3 regions of the Streptomyces sp. NPDC029216 genome follow, and region 2 is predicted to be linked to each of the others. Evidence: riboswitches for the same ligand, from Rfam matches in the RefSeq annotation. Region 2 holds a riboswitch; each other region holds the start of a gene.

Evidence for each region. A riboswitch is a leader RNA that binds a small molecule or an ion and turns the genes downstream of it on or off. The one in region 2 is predicted to bind thiamine pyrophosphate.
Region 1: linked by a shared signal. The riboswitch ahead of AB0F18_RS01850 (thiamine ABC transporter substrate-binding protein) and the one ahead of thiC (phosphomethylpyrimidine synthase ThiC) in region 2 are both predicted to bind thiamine pyrophosphate.
Region 3: linked by a shared signal. The riboswitch ahead of thiO (glycine oxidase ThiO) and the one ahead of thiC (phosphomethylpyrimidine synthase ThiC) in region 2 are both predicted to bind thiamine pyrophosphate.

Annotation. Positions count from the first base shown of each region.
Region 1 covers NZ_JBEZWL010000003.1:19,430-26,631, reverse strand. The annotation lists gene tsf (translation elongation factor Ts) at 1-64, shown strand, start outside; gene pyrH (UMP kinase) at 227-1,006, shown strand; gene frr (ribosome recycling factor) at 1,100-1,657, shown strand; gene AB0F18_RS01860 (phosphatidate cytidylyltransferase) at 1,657-2,733, shown strand; gene rlmN (23S rRNA (adenine(2503)-C(2))-methyltransferase RlmN) at 2,869-3,984, shown strand; TPP riboswitch at 4,005-4,132, shown strand; gene AB0F18_RS01850 (thiamine ABC transporter substrate-binding protein) at 4,221-5,321, shown strand; gene AB0F18_RS01845 (iron ABC transporter permease) at 5,378-6,994, shown strand; gene AB0F18_RS01840 (ABC transporter ATP-binding protein) at 6,994-7,202, shown strand, end outside.
Region 2 covers NZ_JBEZWL010000001.1:63,829-71,030, reverse strand. The annotation lists gene AB0F18_RS00325 (glycosyltransferase) at 1-817, shown strand, start outside; gene AB0F18_RS00320 (aldo/keto reductase) at 889-1,938, opposite strand; gene thiC (phosphomethylpyrimidine synthase ThiC) at 2,058-3,845, opposite strand; TPP riboswitch at 3,840-3,984, opposite strand; gene AB0F18_RS00310 (YibE/F family protein) at 4,057-5,463, shown strand; gene AB0F18_RS00305 (SsgA family sporulation/cell division regulator) at 5,506-5,958, opposite strand; gene AB0F18_RS00300 (helix-turn-helix domain-containing protein) at 6,056-6,802, opposite strand; gene AB0F18_RS00295 (DUF5326 family protein) at 6,985-7,202, opposite strand, start outside.
Region 3 covers NZ_JBEZWL010000009.1:38,627-45,828, forward strand. The annotation lists gene pknB (Stk1 family PASTA domain-containing Ser/Thr kinase) at 1-111, opposite strand, end outside; gene AB0F18_RS05910 (thiazole synthase) at 351-1,145, opposite strand; gene thiS (sulfur carrier protein ThiS) at 1,151-1,351, opposite strand; gene thiO (glycine oxidase ThiO) at 1,348-2,532, opposite strand; TPP riboswitch at 2,530-2,642, opposite strand; gene AB0F18_RS05925 (FAD-dependent oxidoreductase) at 2,744-3,964, shown strand; gene AB0F18_RS05930 (Rv2175c family DNA-binding protein) at 4,093-4,458, shown strand; gene thiE (thiamine phosphate synthase) at 4,535-5,173, shown strand; gene metF (methylenetetrahydrofolate reductase [NAD(P)H]) at 5,314-6,228, shown strand; gene AB0F18_RS05945 (hypothetical protein) at 6,281-7,177, shown strand.

The sequences.
Region 1 (7,202 bases), on a different contig from region 2:
GAAGGTTCTGGACGAGGCCGGTGTCACCCTGAAGCGCTTCACCCGCATCAAGGTCGGCATCTGAGTCCGTCCGTACGCGACGGACACCGGACCCCGATAGGGTCTGAGGCAGTCGTCCGCGCTTGCGCCGGACGACCGCAGATCTGACGAGGAGGCCATTGCCGCAGAGGGAACCGCGAGGACCCACCGGCAATGGCCTTCTTCGTATGTGCACGAGGAGATCTCCATGAATCAGGGCGTGGACACCCACACCGCATCCCACGACAAGAGCGACCACGAGAAGAAGGGTCGCCGCTTCATGCTGAAGCTGTCCGGCGAAGCCTTCTCCGGCGGCGGCGGGCTGGGTGTCGACCCTGACGTCGTGCACGCCATCGCCCGCGAGATCGCGGCCGTGGTCCGAGACGGCGCCGAGATCGCGGTCGTCATCGGCGGCGGCAACTTCTTCCGCGGCGCCGAGCTGCAGCAGCGCGGCATGGACCGGGCGCGGTCCGACTACATGGGCATGCTCGGCACCGTCATGAACTGCCTCGCCCTCCAGGACTTCCTGGAGAAGGAGGGCATCGACAGCCGCGTCCAGACCGCCATCACCATGGGCCAGGTCGCGGAGCCGTACATCCCGCTGCGCGCCGTCCGGCACCTGGAGAAGGGCCGCGTCGTCATCTTCGGCGCCGGTATGGGCATGCCGTACTTCTCCACCGACACCACGGCCGCCCAGCGCGCCCTGGAGATCGACGCCGAGGCCCTCCTCATGGGCAAGAACGGCGTCGACGGGGTCTACGACTCCGACCCGAAGACCAACCCGGACGCGGTGAAGTTCGACGCGCTGGAGTACAACGAGGTGCTGTCCCGGGACCTCAAGGTCGCCGACGCCACGGCCATCACGCTGTGCCGCGACAACACGCTCCCGATCCTGGTCTTCGAACTGCTCGCCGAAGGCAATATCGCCCGTGCCGTCAAGGGTGAGAAGATCGGCACGCTCGTGAGCGACCAGGGCACCCGGGTCTGAGCCCGTCGCACCGGGCCCTCCGGGGCCCGGTCCGGGCGGCCCGCACCGCCCCGCCCGCCTGAACCATCCATTCAAGACATGCAGGAGCACGTGGTGATCGAAGAAATCCTCCTCGAGGCCGAGGAGAAGATGGAGAAGGCCGTCGTCGTCGCCAAGGAAGACTTCGCCGCGATTCGCACGGGCCGTGCGCACCCGGCGATGTTCAACAAGATCGTGGCGGACTACTACGGTGCCATCACGCCCATCAACCAGCTCGCCTCCTTCTCGGTGCCCGAGCCGCGCATGGCGATCGTGACCCCGTTCGACAAGAGCGCCCTGCGCAACATCGAGCAGGCGATCCGCGACTCCGACCTGGGCGTCAACCCCAGCAACGACGGCAATATCATCCGGGTGACCTTCCCCGAGCTGACGCAGGACCGCCGCAAGGAGTTCATCAAGGTCGCCAAGACCAAGGCCGAGGACTCCCGCGTCTCCATCCGCTCCGTGCGCCGCAAGGCCAAGGACGCCCTCGACAAGCTGGTCAAGGACAAGGAGGCCGGCGAGGACGAGGTGCGCCGCGCCGAGAAGGAGCTCGACGACACCACCGCGAAGTACGTCGCGCAGGTGGACGAGCTGCTCAAGCACAAGGAAGCCGAGCTCCTCGAGGTCTGATGAACGACTCTCCCTGGGCCGCTGAGCCGGTACCGGCGGGTCCCGCATACGATGCGCTCGTGGGCCCGCAGACCGCGCCCATGTCCATCGTGCCCGATGCCGCCGGCCGTGCGTTCGACGACCGGGAAGCACGCGATCGGGGGGCCGCCTTCGCCGGCGGCCCCCCGCTCCGTACCGAGATGCCGTTGCAGGAGCCCATGCCCAGCCCCCCGCCCCCGCCCTCGCAGGCTCCGCAGGACGCCTCGCCCCCGCCGCAGAAGAAGCGCGCGGGGCGGGATCTGCGTGCCGCCATAGGGGTCGGCGTCGGCCTCGGCGCGGTGATCTTCGCTTCGCTGTTCATCGTCAAGGCCGTCTTCGTCGGCGTGATCGTCGTCGCGGTCGTCGTCGGCCTGTGGGAGCTCACCTCCCGGCTCCAGGAGAAGAAGGGCATCAAGGCGCCGCTGGTACCGCTCGCGGTCGGCGGCGCGGCGATGGTCATCGCGGGCTACGTCCGCGGGGCCGAGGGCGCCTGGATCGCCATGGCGCTGACCGCGCTGGCGGTGCTCGTCTGGCGGATGACGGAACCGCCCGAGGACTACCTCAAGGACGTCACCGCGGGCGTCTTCGCGGCGTTCTACGTGCCCTTCCTGGCCACCTTCGTCGCGATGCTCCTCACGGCCGAGGACGGCCCGCAGCGGGTGGTGACCTTCCTGCTGCTGACCGTCGTCAGCGACACCGGGGCCTACGCCGTGGGCTGGCGCTTCGGCAAGACCAAGCTCGCCCCCCGCATCAGCCCCGGGAAGACCCGCGAGGGACTCTTCGGAGCGGTGGCCTTCGCAATGGCGGCCGGCGCGCTGTGCATGGAGTTCCTGATCGACGGGGGCTCCTGGTGGCAGGGCCTGCTGCTGGGCCTGGCCGTCGCCGTCAGCGCGACCCTGGGCGACCTCGGCGAGTCGATGATCAAGCGTGACCTGGGCATCAAGGACATGGGTACGCTGCTCCCGGGCCACGGGGGCATCATGGACCGCCTCGACTCCCTGCTGCCGACGGCCCCGGTCGTCTGGCTGCTGCTGGCGGCCTTCGTCGGCACCGGCTGACGGGTCCGGGCCGGGTTATCCTGGAGGGCGCGCCGTGTTCACGCGGCGCGCTCTTTCCGTCCAGCGGCCGAGCCGCCGCGGACCGGCCCTGCACGCGCGGGGTGACCCCCACCCCGTCGTACCGAGGAGTACCGCATGGCCCCCCGTCCCGCTCCGGGTGAGCTCACTTTCGTCGCGCCGCGCGGGGCCAAGAAGCCGCCCCGGCACCTCGCCGACCTCACCCCGGCCGAGCGCCGCGAGGCGGTGGCCGCGATCGGCGAGAAGCCGTTCCGGGCCAAGCAGCTCTCCCAGCACTACTTCGCCCGCTACGCGCACGACCCGGCCGAGTGGACCGACATCCCGGCCGCCTCGCGCGAGAAGCTCCAGCAGGAGCTGCTGCCGGAGCTCATGAACGTGGTCCGGCACATCAGCTGCGACGACGACACCACCCGCAAGACCCTGTGGAAGCTGCACGACGGCACGCTCGTCGAGTCCGTGCTGATGCGCTACCCCGACCGGGTCACCATGTGCATCTCCTCGCAGGCCGGCTGCGGTATGAACTGCCCGTTCTGCGCCACCGGCCAGGCCGGCCTCGACCGCAACCTCTCCACCGCCGAGATCGTGCACCAGATCGTCGACGGCATGCGCGCGCTGCGCGACGGGGAGGTCCCCGGCGGCCCCGCCCGCCTGTCCAACATCGTCTTCATGGGCATGGGCGAGCCGCTCGCCAACTACAACCGCGTCGTCGGCGCCATCCGCCGCCTCACCGACCCGGAGCCCGACGGCCTGGGCCTGTCGCAGCGCGGCATCACCGTCTCCACCGTCGGCCTGGTCCCGGCCATGCTGCGGTTCGCCGACGAGGGCTTCAAGTGCCGCCTCGCCGTCTCCCTGCACGCCCCGGACGACGAGCTGCGCGACACCCTCGTCCCCGTGAACACCCGCTGGAAGGTCCGCGAGGTCCTCGACGCGGCCTGGGAGTACGCCGAGAAGTCCGGCCGCCGCATCTCCATCGAGTACGCCCTGATCCGCGACATCAACGACCAGGCCTGGCGCGGCGACCTGCTCGGCCGCCTGCTCAAGGGCAAGCGCGTGCACGTCAACCTGATCCCGCTGAACCCGACCCCGGGCTCGAAGTGGACCGCCTCGCGCCCCGAGGACGAGAAGGCCTTCGTCGAGGCCATCGCCCGGCACGGCGTGCCCGTGACCGTGCGGGACACCCGCGGTCAGGAGATCGACGGTGCGTGCGGACAGCTCGCCGCGAGCGAGCGGTAGGCTGGCCCGCGTACATCTGCATATTCCGACAGGGGAGCGCCACAGCGCTGAGAGTGCGGCAACACGTTTTCAGATCGAGCACCGTGGCCGCAGACCCTCTGAACCTCGCCCAGGTCATTCTGGGTAGGAAGTTCGGTCACCACCTCAAGCTGTTGCGCCCTGCCCGGGCGCCCCGCTCCACCAGAGCGGCCGGGCAGGGCCGCGTCTTCTCCTGGTCAACCCAGGAGGAATGAACCGTGAGCACCACCAAGAAGATCGCGGGTGCGGCGCTGGCCGCGGCCCTCGGCGTCAGCACGCTCGCCGCGTGCGGCGGCGCTACCAAGGACAAGGACGGGGCCGCCGCGAGCGGCTCCCCGAAGTCCAAGACCATCACGCTGGTCTCCCACGACTCCTTCAACGTGACCGAATCGGTCCTCAAGGAGTTCGAGCAGCAGAGCGGCTACACCGTCAAGGTGCTGAAGTCCGGGGACGCCGGCGCCGCGCTCAACCAGGAGATCCTCACCAAGGGCTCCCCGCGCGGCGACGTCTTCTTCGGCGTCGACAACACGCTCCTCTCCCGCGCCCTCGACAACGGGATCTTCACCCCGTACGAGGCCAAGGGCCTGGCGGACGTCAAGCCCGAGTACGTCCTCGACAAGCAGCACCGGGTCACCCCGGTCGACTCCGGCGACATCTGCGTCAACTACGACAAGGCCTACTTCGCCGACAAGAAGATCGCCCCGCCGCAGACGCTGGACGACCTGGTCAAGCCGGAGTACAAGGACCTGCTGGTCACCGAGAACGCCGCCACCTCCTCGCCCGGCCTCGGCTTCCTCCTCGCCTCCGTCGGCAAGTACGGCGAGGACGGCTGGAAGGACTACTGGACCAAGCTCAAGGCCAACGGCGTCGAGGTCGTCGACGGCTGGGAGCAGGCCTACAACGAGCGCTTCTCCGGCTCCGCGGGCGGCAAGAAGGCCAAGGGCGACCGCCCGCTGGTCGTCTCCTACGCCTCCAGCCCGCCGGTCGAGGTCCTCTACGGCGAGCCCCAGCCGGCCGAGGCCCCCACGGGCGTGGCCACCGGCACCTGCTTCCGCCAGGTCGAGTTCGCCGGTCTGCTGAAGGGCGCGAAGAACGAGGAGGGCGGCAAGGCCCTCATCGACTTCCTGATCGGCAAGAAGTTCCAGGAGGACATGCCGCTCCAGATGTTCGTGAACCCGGTGGTCAAGGACGCGAAGCTGCCGGAGGTGTTCACGAAGCACGGCGTGGTGGTCGACAAGCCCGAGAACGTGGCCCCCGAGACCATCGCGAAGAACCGTGACCAGTGGGTCAAGGCATGGTCCTCGATCGTCGTGAAGTAGTTCGCGACGGCTCCCCGAAGGAAGGCGGGCGTGCCACCGCCGTCAGACTGGCTCTGATGGCCGTGCCGCTCGCCTTCTTCGGGCTGTTCTTCGCCTATCCCGTCACCGCGATCGTCGGCCGCGGGTTCAGGACGGACGAGGGCTGGCGGTTCGGCCGGATCGGCGAGGTCCTCACCCAGCCCGACATCGCCGGGGTGCTGTGGTTCACCACCTGGCAGGCGCTCGCCTCGACCGCGCTCACCCTGCTCGTCGCGCTCCCCGGCGCGTACGTCTTCGCGCGCTTCTCCTTCCCCGGCAAGCAGCTGCTGCGCGCGCTGGTCACCGTCCCCTTCGTGCTGCCGACCGTGGTCGTCGGCACGGCCTTCCTGGCACTGGTCGGGCGCGGCGGGCTGCTGGACGAGCTGTGGGGCGTGCGGCTGGACACCACCGTGTGGGCGATCCTGCTCGCCCACGTCTTCTTCAACTACGCCGTCGTCGTACGGACGGTCGGCGGGCTGTGGGCCCAGCTGGACCCGCGCCAGGAGGAGGCCGCCCGGGTACTGGGGGCCGGGCGGTTCGCGGCCTGGCGGCGGGTGACCCTGCCCGCGCTCGCCCCGGCGGTGGCCGCCGCCGCGCTGATGGTGTTCCTGTTCACCTTCAGCTCCTTCGGCGTCGTACAGATCCTGGGCGGGCCCTCGTACGCCACGCTGGAGGTCGAGGTCTACCGGCAGACGGCGCAGCTGCTGGACCTGCCGACGGCCGCGGTGCTGACGCTGGTCCAGTTCGCTGCCGTCGGGGTGATCCTCGGCGTGCACGCCCGGACCGTGCGCCTCAGGGAGACCGCGCTGCGGCTCGTCGACCCCGCGCGCACCGCGCACCCGCCGCGCGGCTGGGCGCAGCGCGGGCTGCTGGGCGGGGTGCTGCTGACCGTGGCGCTGCTGATCGTGGCCCCGCTGGCGGTGCTGGTGGAGCGGTCCCTGGATGCGCCAGGCGGGTACGGGTTCGGGTTCTACCGGGCCCTCCAGGAGGCGGGTTCCGGAGGCGGAACGTTTCTGGTGCCGCCGCTGGAGGCCATCTGGAACTCCCTGCAGTACGCGCTCGCCGCCACCGCCATCGCCCTGGCCGTCGGCGGTCTCGCGGCCGCGGCGCTGGCCCGGCGGGCGGGCCGCTTCGTCCGCGGCTTCGACGCGCTGCTGATGCTGCCGCTGGGGGTGTCCGCCGTGACGGTGGGCTTCGGGTTCCTGATCACCCTGGACGAGCCGCCGCTGGACCTGCGGACATCCTGGATCCTGGTGCCTCTGGCGCAGGCGCTGGTCGGGGTGCCGTTCGTGGTCCGGACGATGCTGCCGGTGCTGCGGGCGGTGGACGGGCGGCTGCGGGAGGCCGCGGCCGTGCTGGGGGCCTCGCCGCTGCGGGTCTGGCGGGAGGTGGACCTGCCGCTGGTGCGGCGGGCGGTGCTGATCGCGGCGGGCTTCGCCTTCGCGGTCTCGCTGGGCGAGTTCGGCGCGACGGTGTTCATCGCCCGGCCGGACCGTCCGACGCTGCCGGTGGCCGTGGCCCGGCTGCTGGGGCGGGCCGGTGAGATGAACTACGGGCAGGCCATGGCCCTGAGCACGATTCTGATGCTGGTGTGCGCGGTGTCCCTGCTGGTGCTGGAGCGACTGCGACCCGACAAGACCTCGGGAGAGTTCTGATGACCCTGCTCCGGCTCGAAGGGGTGACGGTCCGCTTCGGCGACCGGGCGGTCGTGGACGCGGTGGACCTGGAGGTCGCCGAGCACGAGACCGTCTGCGTGCTGGGGCCGAGCGGCAGCGGCAAGTCCACCCTGCTGCGGGTGGTGGCCGGACTGCAGCCGCCCTCCGCCGGGCGGGTGCTGCTGGGGGGCGCCGACCAGGCCGGGGT
Region 2 (7,202 bases):
CCGGATGCCCGAACTGACCCTCGACGCATACCAGATCGCCCTGCACGACGGGCCGATCATCCACTACCGGTCGGCGCTCGTCGCCACCCGGCTGCCCTGGCGGTACGTCGGCGTGCTCCACGAGTACATCGACTGCGGCGCCCAGTACAGCCTCGGGCTGCTCGAAGGAGCCAACATCCTCAGCATCGGAGGCGGAGCCCGCCTCCGGGAGGGCGGCCAGCGGCAGAAGTACCTGCGCGACGCGGCAGTCCTCGAACAGGGGCTCATCAAGGAACCCGAGAACTCCCGCTACATGTTCTACCTCGGCCAGAGCTGGCGTGACGCGGGAGAGCCGGAGAAGTCCCTCGCCGCCTACGACCGCCGGGCGGGCATGGTCGGCTTCTACGAGGAGACATACCTGGCCCAGGTCTACGCCGCACGGGCCGCCGCGACCCTGGGCCGGCCGGCGGCCGAGGTGATGAACCGCTACCTCCGCGCGTACGAGAGCCGGCCCTCACGCGCCGAGGCGATCGGGGACCTCGCCGGCATCTGCCGGGTGGAGCGGCGCTGGCCGCTGGCCTACATGTTCGCCAAGACGGCAGCCGGCATCCCCTACCCCGAGGACATCCTGTTCGTGGAGTACGCCTGGCACGAGTGGCGGGCCCTCGACGAGCTCGCCATCGCCGCCTACTGGATCGGCGAGTACCGGGAGTCCCTGGAGTGCTGTGAGCGTCTGCTGAGTGAGGGCAAATTGCCCGACGAACACCGCGAGCGCGTCTCCGGGAACCTGGATTTCGCGCGGAGCAAGCTGGGCTCGCGGGACCTGGTGAGGACCTGACCACCCACCGTCCGATGTTTCACGTGAAACACCCCCGGCGTTTCACGTGAAACATCCCGCCCGACGCCGACCTAGCCCGCGGCCCGTTCTCCGAGCGGGCGCCGCCGCTGGGTGGCGTCCGTGAGGGCCGGCGGGAGCCAGACACCGTCCGGGTGGTAGAGATTCGTACCCGGCGGCACGACCGCGTCGATCCGGTCGAGCGCCTCGTCGTCGAGGACCAGCCCGGCCCCCTTCACCAGCGATTCGAACTGCTCCATGGTGCGCGGGCCGATGATCACCGAGGTGACCGCCGGATGCGCGACGGGGAACGCCACGGCCAGCTCCGGCAGGGTGCAGCCGAGATCGTCGGCGATCTCGACGAGCTTCTCCACCGCCTCCAGCTTGGCCACGTTGCCCGGGATGGCCGGGTCGAAGCGGGCCGGGGTCAGCTTGGCCCGCCCCGAGGTCAGGTCGACCGGCCCGCCGAGCCGGTACTTCCCGCTCAGGAAGCCCGAGGCCAGGGGGCTCCAGGTCAGCACGCCCATCCCGTACCGCCGGGCGACCGGCAGTACGTCGGCCTCGATGCCGCGCGCGAGGATCGAGTACGGCGGCTGCTCGGTCCGGAACCGGGGGAGAGCCCGGCGCTCGGCGACGTGGTGGGCCTCGGCCAGTTCCTCGGCGGGGAAGGTCGAGCACCCGAAGGCGCGGATCTTTCCGGCGCGGACGAGGTCGCCGAGGACGGACAGCGTCTCCTCGACATCGGTCGAATGGTCGGGCCGGTGCACCTGGTAGAGGTCGATCCAGTCCGTGTCCAGCCGGCGCAGGCTGTCCTCGACGGCGCGGACGATCCAACGCCGCGAGTTCCCGCTGCGGTTGCGGCCCTCCCCCATCTGGAAGTGGACCTTGGTGGCGAGCACGACGTCGTCACGCCGCCCCTTGAGCGCCTTGCCGACGATCACCTCGGACTCGCCCGCGGAGTACATGTCCGCGGTGTCCACGAAGTTGATGCCCTGATCGAGCGCGGCGTGGATGATCCGCGCGCAGTCCTCGTGGTCCGGGTTACCCACCGCCCCGAACATCATCGTGCCGAGGCAGTGGGCACTCACCTCTATGCCGGTCCCGCCCAAATTCCGGTATCGCATGGTCATGCGGCCGCACTCTAGGAGCTGGAGTGCACTTCAACGCAAGACCTTTCCGGCAGCCCGTCAGGACCGGCCCGCGACTCCCCCCATGAGGTCTCGGGCCGGTCCCTCCGGCCGGCTCAGTCCGCCAGCGGCAGGTAGACGCGGTTCCCGGACGCGGCGAACTCGGCGGACTTCTCCGCCATGCCCGCCTCGATCTCCTCGGCCTTCAGGTCGCCGCCGTGCTCACGGCGGATGTCCTGGGAGATCTTCATCGAGCAGAACTTCGGACCGCACATGGAGCAGAAGTGGGCGGTCTTGGCCGGCTCGGCCGGGAGCGTCTCGTCGTGGAACTCACGGGCCGTGTCCGGGTCGAGGGCCAGGTTGAACTGGTCCTCCCAGCGGAACTCGAACCGCGCGTCCGACAGGGCGTCGTCCCACTCCTGGGCGCCCGGGTGGCCCTTCGCCAGGTCCGCCGCGTGGGCAGCGATCTTGTACGTGATGACGCCGGTCTTCACGTCGTCCCGGTTGGGCAGGCCCAGGTGCTCCTTGGGCGTCACGTAGCAGAGCATCGCGGTGCCCCACCAGGCGATCATCGCGGCGCCGATGCCGGAGGTGATGTGGTCGTACGCGGGAGCGACGTCCGTGGTCAGCGGGCCGAGCGTGTAGAACGGCGCCTCCTCGCAGATCTCCTGCTGGAGGTCGATGTTCTCCTTGATCTTGTGCATCGGGACGTGGCCCGGGCCCTCGATCATCGTCTGCACGTTGTGCCGCTTGGCGATCGTGTTGAGCTCGCCCAGCGTCTTCAGCTCCGCGAACTGCGCCGCGTCGTTGGCGTCGGCGATGGAGCCGGGGCGCAGGCCGTCACCCAGCGAGTAGGTGACGTCGTACGCCGCGAGGATCTCGCAGAGCTCCTCGAAGTTCGTGTAGAGGAAGTTCTCCTTGTGGTGCGCCAGGCACCACGCGGCCATGATCGAGCCGCCGCGCGAGACGATGCCGGTCTTGCGGCGGGCCGTCAGCGGCACGTACGGGAGCAGCACGCCGGCGTGGACCGTCATGTAGTCGACGCCCTGCTCGGCCTGCTCGATGACGGTGTCCTTGTAGATCTCCCAGGTCAGGTCCTCGGCACGGCCGTCGACCTTCTCCAGCGCCTGGTAGAGCGGCACGGTGCCGATCGGTACGGGGGAGTTGCGCAGGACCCACTCACGCGTGGTGTGGATGTTGCGGCCGGTCGAGAGGTCCATGACCGTGTCGGCGCCCCACTTGGTGGCCCAGGTCATCTTGTCGACCTCCTCCTCGATGGAGGAGGTGACGGCCGAGTTGCCGATGTTGGCGTTGACCTTCACCAGGAACCTCTTGCCGATGATCATCGGCTCGATCTCCGGGTGGTTCACGTTGGCCGGAAGCACCGCGCGGCCCGCGGCGATCTCCTCGCGGACGACCTCGGGGGAGACGTTCTCGCGGATCGCGACGTACTCCATCTCCGGGGTGATCTCGCCCCGGCGGGCGTACGCGAGCTGCGTGACGGCCTGGCCGCCACGGCCCCGGCGCGGCAGGCGCGGGCGGCCGGGGAAGACCGCGTCGAGGTTCTTGAGGCCGCCGCGGGGCGAGGTGTGCTTGATGCCGTCGTCCTCGGGGCGGACGGGGCGACCCGCGTACTCCTCGGTGTCACCGCGGCCGATGATCCAGTTCTCGCGCAGCGGCGGCAGGCCGCGGCGTACGTCGGTCTCGATCTGCGGGTCGGTGTACGGACCGGACGTGTCGTAGAGCGTGACGTCCTTGCCGTTGGTGAGGTGGACCTGGCGGACCGGCACCCGGATGTCCGGGCGGGAACCCGCCAGGTATCCCTTGTGCCAGCCGGGCTGGCGCTCGGTCTGGCCGTCGGCGTTCTGGCCGGCGGCAGGCGTGCGTGCGTCCTGAATGGTCATGAGACCTGATCTCCCTACGCCGGCATTACCCGGTAACAGGTTCGGCGGTCGACGCAGCCTCCTCCCGTACGCAATCTCCTGCGCGTACGGTGATCAGCGCCCTCTCAGCCCGGTGCTCCGAGCTCCCGCGTTGTGCAAAGTAGCCCCCACGCTAGCGTCATCTGTGGCGTGCTGAATAGTGGGCCCCCTCATCTGTTGCGATGATCTGCCGGTGACGACCTCGCCGCAGCCCCCCAACGAGCCCACAGAGCCCTTCGGCCACACCGGTCACGATCACGCGGCCCACGGGCACGCGGCCGGCGTTCCACAGGGTCCCTCCCACAGCCACGGGCATGGCCACGGCCATGGGCACGGCCACGGGCCGGCGGCCCCGGTCTCCAAGCACCTGCGCAAGGTGATTTCCGCCGTCCTGATCCCCTTCGCCGTCGCCGTGTTCGTCGGCCTGGTGGTGCTGTGGCCCGGCGGCGCCCCGGCGCACGAGCGCACCGGGGTGGGCTTCGACCGCCAGACCCAGCAGGGCCGGGTCGTCGCCCTCTCGGAGGTCGACTGCAAGGCGGTGAACGCCGCCCAGGCACCGCCGACCGGCGGCACCTCCACCCCCGAGGGGCGCGAGGCGCGGCCGGGGCAGACCGGCGCGTGCAAGAGGGCCACCGTCGAGGTCACCACCGGGCCGGAGAAGGGCCGCGTCTTCTTCGAGATCGTCCAGCCGGGTGCGCCACGGCAGCTGGAGAGGGACCAGGAGGTGGTGGTCGCCTTCGCGCCGGACGCTCCGCGCGACCTCCAGTACTCCGTGATCGACCTGAACCGGAAGTTCCCGGTGGCCCTGCTCGCGGGGATCTTCGCGGTCGCGGTGGTGGTCGTCGGCCGGATGCGCGGGCTGTTCGCGCTCATCGCCCTCGTGGTCAGCTTCGGGGTGCTGACCCTCTTCATCCTCCCGGCGATCCTGCAGGGTTCGAATCCCCTGGTCGTCGCGGTCGTCGGGGCCAGCGCGATCATGCTGATCGCGCTCTACATGTGCCACGGACTGACCGCGCGCACCTCGGTCGCCGTGCTCGGCACCCTGGTCTCGCTGCTGCTGATCGGCCTGCTGGGCTCACTGTTCATCGGCTGGGCCTTCCTGAGCGGGAACACAGACGACAACACCGGCCTGATCCACGGGCTCTACCCGGACATCGACATGAGCGGTTTGCTGCTCGCAGGCGTGATCATCGGATCGCTCGGCGTACTCGACGACGTGACCGTCACTCAGACCTCGGCCGTCTGGGAACTCCACCAGGCCGACCCCGACATGGGCCCGCGCGCCCTGTACCGGGCCGCCATCCGGATCGGACGCGACCACATCGCGTCCGTCGTCAACACGCTCGTACTGGCCTACGCGGGCGCGGCTTTGCCCCTGCTCCTCCTGTTCTCCATCGCGAACAGCAGTATGGGGACCGTGGCCAACAGCGAGCTGGTGGCGGAGGAGATCGTACGGACCCTCGTGGGCTCGATCGGACTCGTGGCCTCGGTGCCCGTGACCACGGCGCTGGCCGCTCTGGTGGTCTCCGCGGACCGGCCCGGCCCCGCCGCCGCCGCGGCGCCGGCCCGCGGCGGCCGGGGCCGGCGGCGCAAGCGCTGACGGGGCGGGGCGGGGCAAGGAGGGGCTCCGGATCGGAGCCGCTCAGCCCGCGTTCTGCTCGTTCTGCTGCTGCGCCTCGGCGAGGATCCTGCCGAGCTCCTCGTCGAGGGTCTCCTCGAAGTCGCCGAGGCTGCGCTCCTGACCGAGCGGAACGAGCCGGTCGGTCCGGTCGAGGAACGCGACGAGCGGGGCCGCGCCGGCCCGGAAGAGGGCCCGGTCGCCGCCGACCTGGAGGCGGATGTGGACGTCGGAGAGCTCTCCCGGCTCGGTCGGGGCGATGTGCACATCGCCGTCGCCGCACGGCCTGTTGATGCCGTCGAGGAGCAGCTCCCGGCCGAACGCCCAGGTCACCGGGGCGTCTCCGGGAAGGTGGAAGGTCAGGCGTACGGCATAGGGGTCACGGGCGTCGTACCGGAGTTCCACCGGGATCCGGAACGCGAGCTCCTCGGAAACGAGGAAGCTCATCATGACCTCTGCCTGTACCGACTCGCGCATTGCCTACCCCGCTGTAGTGGAAGTGGCCAGGAATGATCCCCCAGGGCCCTCTTGACAAGGGTGGTGGAAGCGCAAGCAGATCACAAGGAGTGAGTTTTCAGATACTGATAGAGAAGGAGAGGGTGCTCAACAGCGCGCCTACTTCACTCCGTAGTCGATCGACTACACACAGCAAGCGAGATTCCTGGTGCACAGGTAGAGAAATGGCCATCGTCGCGGCGGTGTCGCCGGCGGTGATCGGGATGGCCGCGCACACCGTGCCCAGGGCGTACTCCTGACGTTCGATCACCGGCTGCATCCGCTCCAGGGCGCCGATCCGCTCTTCCAGGGCGTGCATGTCCCGCACCGTGTAGGGCGTGATGCTCTCGACCGGGTGGCGGTCGTAGTGGTCCCTGCGCGTCTTCTCGTCCAACTGCCCCAGCAGGCACTGGCCGATGGCGTGCGCGTGGGCGGTGGCGCGGAAGTCGGCCCATTCCTCGCAGGCGGGGTTCGCCGGGGTGTCCGAGACACCCACGACCTCGATCTCACCCTCGCGGTAGACCGCGAAGTAGACGGGGGCCCCGACCACGTCGCGGAAGTGCGCGAGCGAGTCGAGGATCATGCTGCGACGTTTCTGCTGAAGTCCCCCGTGCCCCAACCGGGCGGCGGCGTCGCCGAGGAGGAACACCCCGCCCTCCCGGCGCAGATAGCCCTCGTGCGTCAGGGTGCGCAGCAGGTGGTACGCGGTGGGGAGCGGGAGCCCGGCCTCGCGCGCCAGCTGTTTCGCCGGGGCTCCCCCACTATGGGAGGCCGCCGCTTCCAGCAGCCTGAGAGCCCTCTGCACCGATCCGATCAGCGTCGGCACACCGGCATTGTGGACCGGAGACAAAGCTCACCCCCCAGGCGTGGCGGCGGGCCCGGGGGCCCGCCGGCGCCCAGGGAACGGCACGGATTGCCAGCCTATCCACCGATTGCCGCAGGGTGAGGGGTTTGGGGGGCCATGTTCGCCCGCCTGGCGCAATGTCCGTGCCCCTCGGGCGCGGCGGCCTACCAGCCGTCGGTGGAGCTCTTCGCGCCGTTGCCCGTGAACTTCTTGACCACGAAGACCAGGCCGCCGACGAGGGCCGCGAACAGCAGCACCTTGAAGGCGAAACCGATCAGCGTGCCGATGATCGTGGTGATGATGCCGCCGAAGACGAAGAGTGCCAGCAGCGGAACGGCGACCCACTTGACCCACCACGGCGTGCCCGCGAACATCGCTCGGA
Region 3 (7,202 bases), on a different contig from region 2:
GTCGAGGGCCCGGTAGACCGTCGCCATGCCGCCTGCGGCGATGCGGGCGTCGACGCGGTAGCGGCCGTCGAGCAGGCGTCCGACGAGGGGGTCTTCCAGGGTCGTATCCACCCGGCGATTCTACGAGGGGCTGCGCCGGCGCCGGCCGGGGTGTCCACGTCTTGCAGCGCAGCCGTGACACGGGGCCCGGCATCGCCCCCGCGAGGGGCCGGGGGCCGGGCGGTGGCTGCCCACCCGCCTCACGGCGGGCTCCCCGCCCCTCCCCGACCCCGGTCAGCCGTTCCCGTCCGCCCCCGGGCCACCGCCGAACCCCCGACCCCGCCTCGCCGTCGGGGAAGCCGGGCGACCCCTCAGAACGCCGGCCGCTCCGGGTCCAAGGCGGCGCGGCCGTCCGCCGGGGAGGAGGCGTGGGCGAAGCGGCGTTGGGGGATGCGGCCCGCGCGGTGGGCCAGGCGGCCCGCCGAGACGGCGTCGCGCATGGCCGCCGCCATGAGGACCGGCTCCTGTGCGCGGGTCACCGCGGAGGCCAGCATGACCCCCGCGCACCCCAGCTCCATCGCGAGCGCGGCGTCCGACGCCGTCCCCGCCCCCGCGTCGAGGATCACCGGCACCCCGGCCCGCTCCACGATCAGCTCGAAGTTGTGCGGGTTGCGGATGCCCATCCCGGAGCCGATCGGCGAGCCCAGCGGCATGATCGCCGCACAGCCCACGTCCTCCAGCTTCCGGGCGAGGACCGGGTCGTCGTTGGTGTAGGGGAGGACCGTGAAGCCCTCGTCGACCAGCACCTCCGCCGCGTCCAGCAGCTCGACGCCGTCCGGCAGCAGCGTCCGCTCGTCCGCGACCACCTCCAGCTTGATCCAGTCCGTGCCCAGCGCCTCCCGTGCCAGCCGGGCCGTCAGTACGGCCTCGCCGGCCGTGAAGCAGCCCGCGGTGTTCGGCAGGACCGCGATGCCGAGCTTGGACAGGACCGACAGGACCGAGCCCTGCACCGTCGGGTCCAGGCGGCGCATCGCGACCGTGGTCAGTTCGGTGCCGGAGGCGATCAGGGCGCGTTCCAGGACGTCCAGGCTCGGGGCCCCGCCCGTGCCCATGATCAGGCGGGAGGAGAAGGTCCGGCCGCCCAGGGTGAACAGATCGTCGGCCATCGCGCTCAGCCTCCCTGGACCGCGGTGAGGATCTCCACCCGGTCGCCGTCGCCGACCGCGGTGTACGGCCACTGCCCGCGCGGGACGACCGTCTCGTTGAGGGCGGCGGCCACGCCGGAGGCGGCGGCGGTCAGGGTGGCGACCACGGCGTCGAGGGTGGTGCCGGCCGCGACCTCGCGCGGCTCGCCGTTGACGGAGATGGTCATGCGAGGGACTCCTGACGCGTGGAGGAGAAGCGGCGGGGGGTGAAGGGGCGGGCGATCTCCGGCACGGTGCCGGTGGTCAGCAGCTCCGCCATGACGTCGCCGGTGAGCGGGGTCAGCAGGACCCCGTTGCGGTAGTGGCCGGTGGCCAGGTGCAGGCCGGGCAGGTCGGTCGGGCCGAGGAGCGGCGCGTTGTCGGGGGAGCACGGGCGCAGCCCCGCCCGGGTCTCGACGAGCGGGAGCTCGGTGATGCCGGGGACCAGCTCGTGGGCGTCGCGCAGCAGCTCGTAGACCCCGCCGGCGGTGACGGTGGTGTCCCAGCCGAGCTCCTCGCTGGTGGCGCCGAGGACGAGCTCGCCGTTCTCGCGCGGCACCAGGTAGACGTGGCTGCCGCGCACCACGGCCCGTACCGTCCGCGACAGGAACGGCGCGTAGGCGGGCGGTACGGCGAGCCGCAGCACCTGCCCCTTCACCGGCCGTACGGGCGGCAGGACGTGTGCCGGTACGCCCTCCAGCCGGCCGCTGAGCGAGCCCGCGGCGAGGACCACCTGGTCGGCGCGCAGCTCCGTGCCGCCGTCGAGCAGTGCGCCCGAGGCCCGGTCGGCGGTGACGAGCAGCCGGCGGGCGCTCGCCCGGTGGATGGCCACGCCGGCCCGCTCGCAGGCGGCCAGCAGCGCGGCCGCGAGGCGGCGCGGGTCCACCTGGTGGTCCCCGTCGACGCGCAGCCCGCCGCGCACCCCCGGGGCGAGCATGGGTTCCAGGCGGCGGCACTCGCGGCCGGTGAGCCACTCGGACTCCAGGCCGCAGCGGCGCTGGAGGGCGTGGAGTTCCCGCAGGTGGAGGCGGTCGTCGGCGTCGAGGGCGACGGCCAGGGTGCCGCAGGCGCGGTAGCCGAGGTCCATACCCCCGCTGGCCTCGGTGAGCTCGGCGGCGAACTCCGGGTAGCGGGCGGCGGAGGCCACGTTGAGCCCCAGCAGGGTTTCCTCGCCGTAGTGCAGCTCGGTGACGGCGGCGAGCATGCCGGCCGCGACCCGGGCGGCGCCGCCGCCGGGGTCCGGATCGGCGAGCGCGGTGCGCAGCCCGCGCCGGGCCGCCCGCCAGGCGGTGACCAGGCCGATGATCCCGCCACCGATGACGAGGACGTCGTGGCCCCGGTGGTCGGATCCCTTGTCGGATGCGTGCATGGGCGTCCAGCCCCTCCCTTCGCCGGCATGACCCGGATCAGGTTCGTACGGTCGGAGGCCGGCCAGCCTCCCTCTCAGCCCGGTGCGCCCGGACTCCCGCGATAGGTACGGTGGCCAGCGTAACCCCGGGGAGGGTGCCGGGTAAGGCTGCCTCCCTGCGTCACCCCGACCCGCCTTTCCTGACGGGTCGTCAGCTGGCTAGGCTGGCCGCGTGAGTGAGCAGACGGAACAGACGAAGCCCGGTGTCGTGATCGTCGGCGCCGGAATGGCCGGGGTGCAGACCGCGGTGGCCCTGCGGGAACAGGGCTGGACCGGCCCCGTGACCCTGCTGGGCGCCGAACCCCACCAGCCCTACGACCGCCCCCCGCTGTCCAAGGCGGTGCTGCTCGGCAAGGCCGAGGACTCGGCCTTCGACGTGGACTTCGAGGGCCTGCGCATCACCCTGCGCCTGGGCACCGAGGTCACCGGGCTGCGCGCCGCCGACCGCGAGCTGGACACCGAAGCCGGCCCGGTCCCCTACGAGGTCCTCGTCCTGGCCACCGGGGCGACCCCGCTGACCCTGCCCGGCACCGGGGGCGTCCCCGGCGTCCACCTGCTGCGCACCCTCGACGACGCCGCCCGGCTGCGCCCGGTGCTGGCCGCCGCCCCCGAGATCGTCGTCGTCGGGGCCGGCTGGATCGGCGCCGAGTTCGCCACCGCCGCCCGCGAGGCCGGCTGCGCCGTCACCGTCGTCGAGGCGGCCGACCGGGTCCTCGCCGGGGCCCTGCCCGCGGAGGTCGCCGCCCCCATGGCCCGCTGGTACGCCGGAGCCGGGGCCACCCTGCTCACCGGTGCGAAGGTCGCCGGGATCGAGGAGGGCCGGGTGCTCCTCGCCGACGGCCGCGAGCTGCCCGCCGGGGCCGTCGTCGTCGGCATCGGCGCCCGCCCCGCCACCGACTGGCTCGACGGCAGCGGGATCGAGCGCGGCCCCGACGGCTCCGTCACCGCCGACGCCCACCTGCGCACCTCCCTGCCCGGGGTGTACGCCGTCGGCGACTGCTCCTCCTTCCCGTCCGCCCGCTACGGGGCCCGGCTGCTGGTCCACCACTGGGACAACGCCCTCCAGGGCCCCCGCGTGGTCGCGGCGAACATCGTCGCGGGCGAGGCCGTCCAGGCCTACGACCCCGTGCCGTACTTCTGGTCCGAGCAGTTCGGCCGCTTCGTCCAGTACGCGGGCCACCACGGCGGCGCCGACACCCTGCTGTGGCGCGGCGACCCCGACGGCGACGCCTGGTCGGTGTGCTGGCTGCGCGCGGGCGCCCTCGTCGCCGTCCTGGCCGTCGGCCGGCCCCGGGACCTGGCCCAGGGGCGCAAGCTGATCGAGTCGGGCGTCCCCGTCGACCCGGCCAAGGCCGCCGACGAGACCGTGCCGCTGAAGTCCGCCACCCTCTGACCGCCCCTCCGGCAGGGGCCCGTACCCGGACGCGGGCCCCGATCCGGGCGGATCCGCGTCTACGCGGACGGACTCGGACGGACGGGGCCAGGTACCGGCCGCCCCGCGGAGGTGGCAGGCTTGTGTCCGTGACCGAGATTGACGCAAAGATCGATGCCCTCGTCCCCTCCTGGCTGTACCTCCCCGACATCGCGGAGATGCTCGACATCGAGGTGACCCGGGTCCGCCAGATGGTCAAGGAAGGGCAGCTGATCGCCGTACGCCGGGGCGAGAACCGCGCCCTGCAGGTTCCGGCCCAGTTCATCGACGGCGACAAGGTCGTCAAGGGACTCGTCGGCCTGCTGACGGTGCTGCGCGACGACCGCTTCTCCGACGAGGAGATGCTGGAGTGGCTCTTCACCGAGGACCCCTCCCTGCCCGGAACCCCCGTGCAGGCGCTGCGCGAGAACCGCGGCACGGAGGTGAAGCGCCGCGCCCAGGCGCTCGCCCTCTGAGCGGCTGAACCACGGAAGCGGGCGGGCCGGGTAACCTCGGCCCGCCCGCATTCCTTCACCACCAGGGGGTCCTCCCATGCAGCAGCTGTCCGACGCCCGGCTCTACCTGTGCACGGACGCCCGCAAGCGGCAGGGCGACCTCCCCGAGTTCCTCGACGCCGTCCTGGCCGGCGGAGTGGACGTCGTCCAGCTCCGCGACAAGGGCATGGAGGCCGGCGAGGAGCTCGAACACCTCCAGGTCTTCGCCGAGGCCGCCCGCCGCCACGGCAAGCTCCTCGCCGTCAACGACCGCGCCGACGTCGCGCACGCCATCGGCTCCGACGTCCTGCACCTCGGCCAGGGCGACATCCCCGTCCCCGCCGCCCGCGCCATCCTCGGCCGGGACGTCCTGATCGGACGCTCCTGCCACGCCGAGTCCGAGGTGGACGCCGCCGTCGCCGAACCCGGCGTGGACTACTTCTGCACCGGCCCCTGCTGGCCCACCCCCACCAAGCCCGGCCGCTACGCCCCCGGCCTCGGCCTCGTCCGCTACGCGGCCTCCCTGGAGCAGGACCGCCCCTGGTTCGCCATCGGCGGCATCGACGCCGGCAACCTGGACGAGGTCCTCGACGCCGGCGCCACCCGTGTGGTCGTCGTCCGCGCCCTCACCGAGGCCTCCGACCCCGGCGCCGCCGCCGCCGACCTGGCCAAGCGGATCCGCGCCCGCCTGGCATAACGCGTCACTCCGCCCGCCGGACTCGCGGCGCACTCGCACGGACCTCGTGCCGCGATCGCGCCCGCGCCAGGGTGTCCAAAAATCTGTCCAAGGGATGGACAACGCTTCGACGTCCGCCGGGGCCCGTCTAACCTGCCCGTATGGCCCTTGGTACCGCTTCCACCTGGTCGGACCGTGCACACACGGTCCGCGACCTCCTCGCGTCCGGAGCCTCGTATTCCTTCGAGTTCTGGGCTCCCAAGACCGAGAAGGGCGAGCGCAACCTCTGGAACGCGCTCCGCCGCATCGAGGCGGTCTCCCCGAGCTTCGTATCCGTCACGTACGGAGCCGGCGGCTCCACCCGGGGCGGCACCGTCCGCGCCACCGAGCAGATCGCCGCCAACACCACGCTGACCCCCGTCGCGCACCTCACCGCCGTGGACCACTCCATCGCCGAGCTGCGCCACGTGATCGGCCAGTTCGCCGACGCCGGCATCCGCAACATGCTCGCGCTGCGCGGCGACCCGCCGGGCGACCCCATGGGCCCCTGGGTCAAGCACCCCGAGGGCGTGGACTACGCGGCCGACCTGGTGCGCCTGCTCAAGGAGTCCGGCGACTTCTGCGTCGGCGTCGCGGCCTTCCCCGAGATGCACCCCCGCTCGGAGAACTGGGATACGGACATCCGGCACTTCGTGGACAAGTGCCGCGCCGGGGCGGACTACGCCATCACCCAGATGTTCTTCGATCCCGAGAATTATCTGCGGCTGCGCGACAGCGTCCAGAAGGCGGGCTGCGAGACCCCGATCATCCCCGAGGTCATGCCCGTTGTGGGCATCAAGCAGCTCGACCGACTGCCCCAGCTGAGCAACGCGGTCTTCCCTGACGCCGTGAAAGACCGCATGCTCGCCGTCAAGGACGATCCGGCCGCTGTACGCTCCATTGGCATCGAGTTCGCCACGGAGTTCTGCGCGCGGCTGCTGTCCGAAGGTGTTCCGGGACTGCACTTCATCACGCTGAACAATTCCACGGCGACCCTCGAAATCTACGAGAACCTGGGCCTGCACCAGCGGGCCTGATCGGCCGTCTCCCGTCTCCCGCGCGGTTCGGCCGTACCGAGAGGGGCCTTGCATGGGAATGACGGTCCTCTACATCGCGTTCGCTTTCGTCGCGTTGTGGCTGCTTGCCGAGGTCCTGATGCAGTACAAGGCCCGGCTGCGCTGGCGCCTGCTCGCCTTCGCCGGGTTCCTCGGCGTCGTGGCCGGGGTCGTGCTGCCGTCGGTGCTGGTCATCGCCGTCGGCGCGACCGCCTTCGCCGTCGGCCAGACCCTGGTGACGCTCTCCTTCCGCAAGGGCTTCGTCGCCGGCTGGGCCCTGCGCAAGGGCAAGGGCGGCGAGCCCGTGCGCCAGGCGGCGCAGAGCAGACGCCGCCGCTCCGGGAACGCCGCGCCGCGCCCGGAGCCCGCGCTGGAGGTGACCGGGCTGGAGGTGACCGGGCTGGAGTACGGCTCCCAGGGCCCGGACCCCTCCCGTGACGCCGACGACGCCGGCCGGGCCGAGGACAACGTCTTCATCCCGCAGCCGGTGCCCGAGGACACCGGCTCGTACGGGATACAGAGCTTCGCCCCCCAGCAGCCCGACGCCACCGCCGCCTTCGCCTCGCCGTTCGCGGCGGACGGGCAGGGCGGCGGGCAGCACGCCGCCTACTACGACCCCCAGCAGGGCCAGGGCGGCTACGACTACACCGGCGGCTACCCGGGGGGCGAACAGCAGGTCTACGCCGCCTACTCGGACCCGTACATCGGCACCGGCGGCGCGGTCTCCCCGGGCCAGCCGTACGACTACCAGCAGTACGCCGACCCCGCGCAGCAGCAGTACTCCATGGACACCCCGCCCGGCGGGGTCTGGGTCCCGCAGCAGCGCGCCACCGACGCCGCCCCGCAGCCCTACCCGGAGCAGGACCCGCAGCAGCCGCCGCAGGGGTACCCGTACCAGGGCAACGGCGAGTACGGGCAGTACCGCTACTGACGCACGCAGGGGGAGGGCCCGGCTC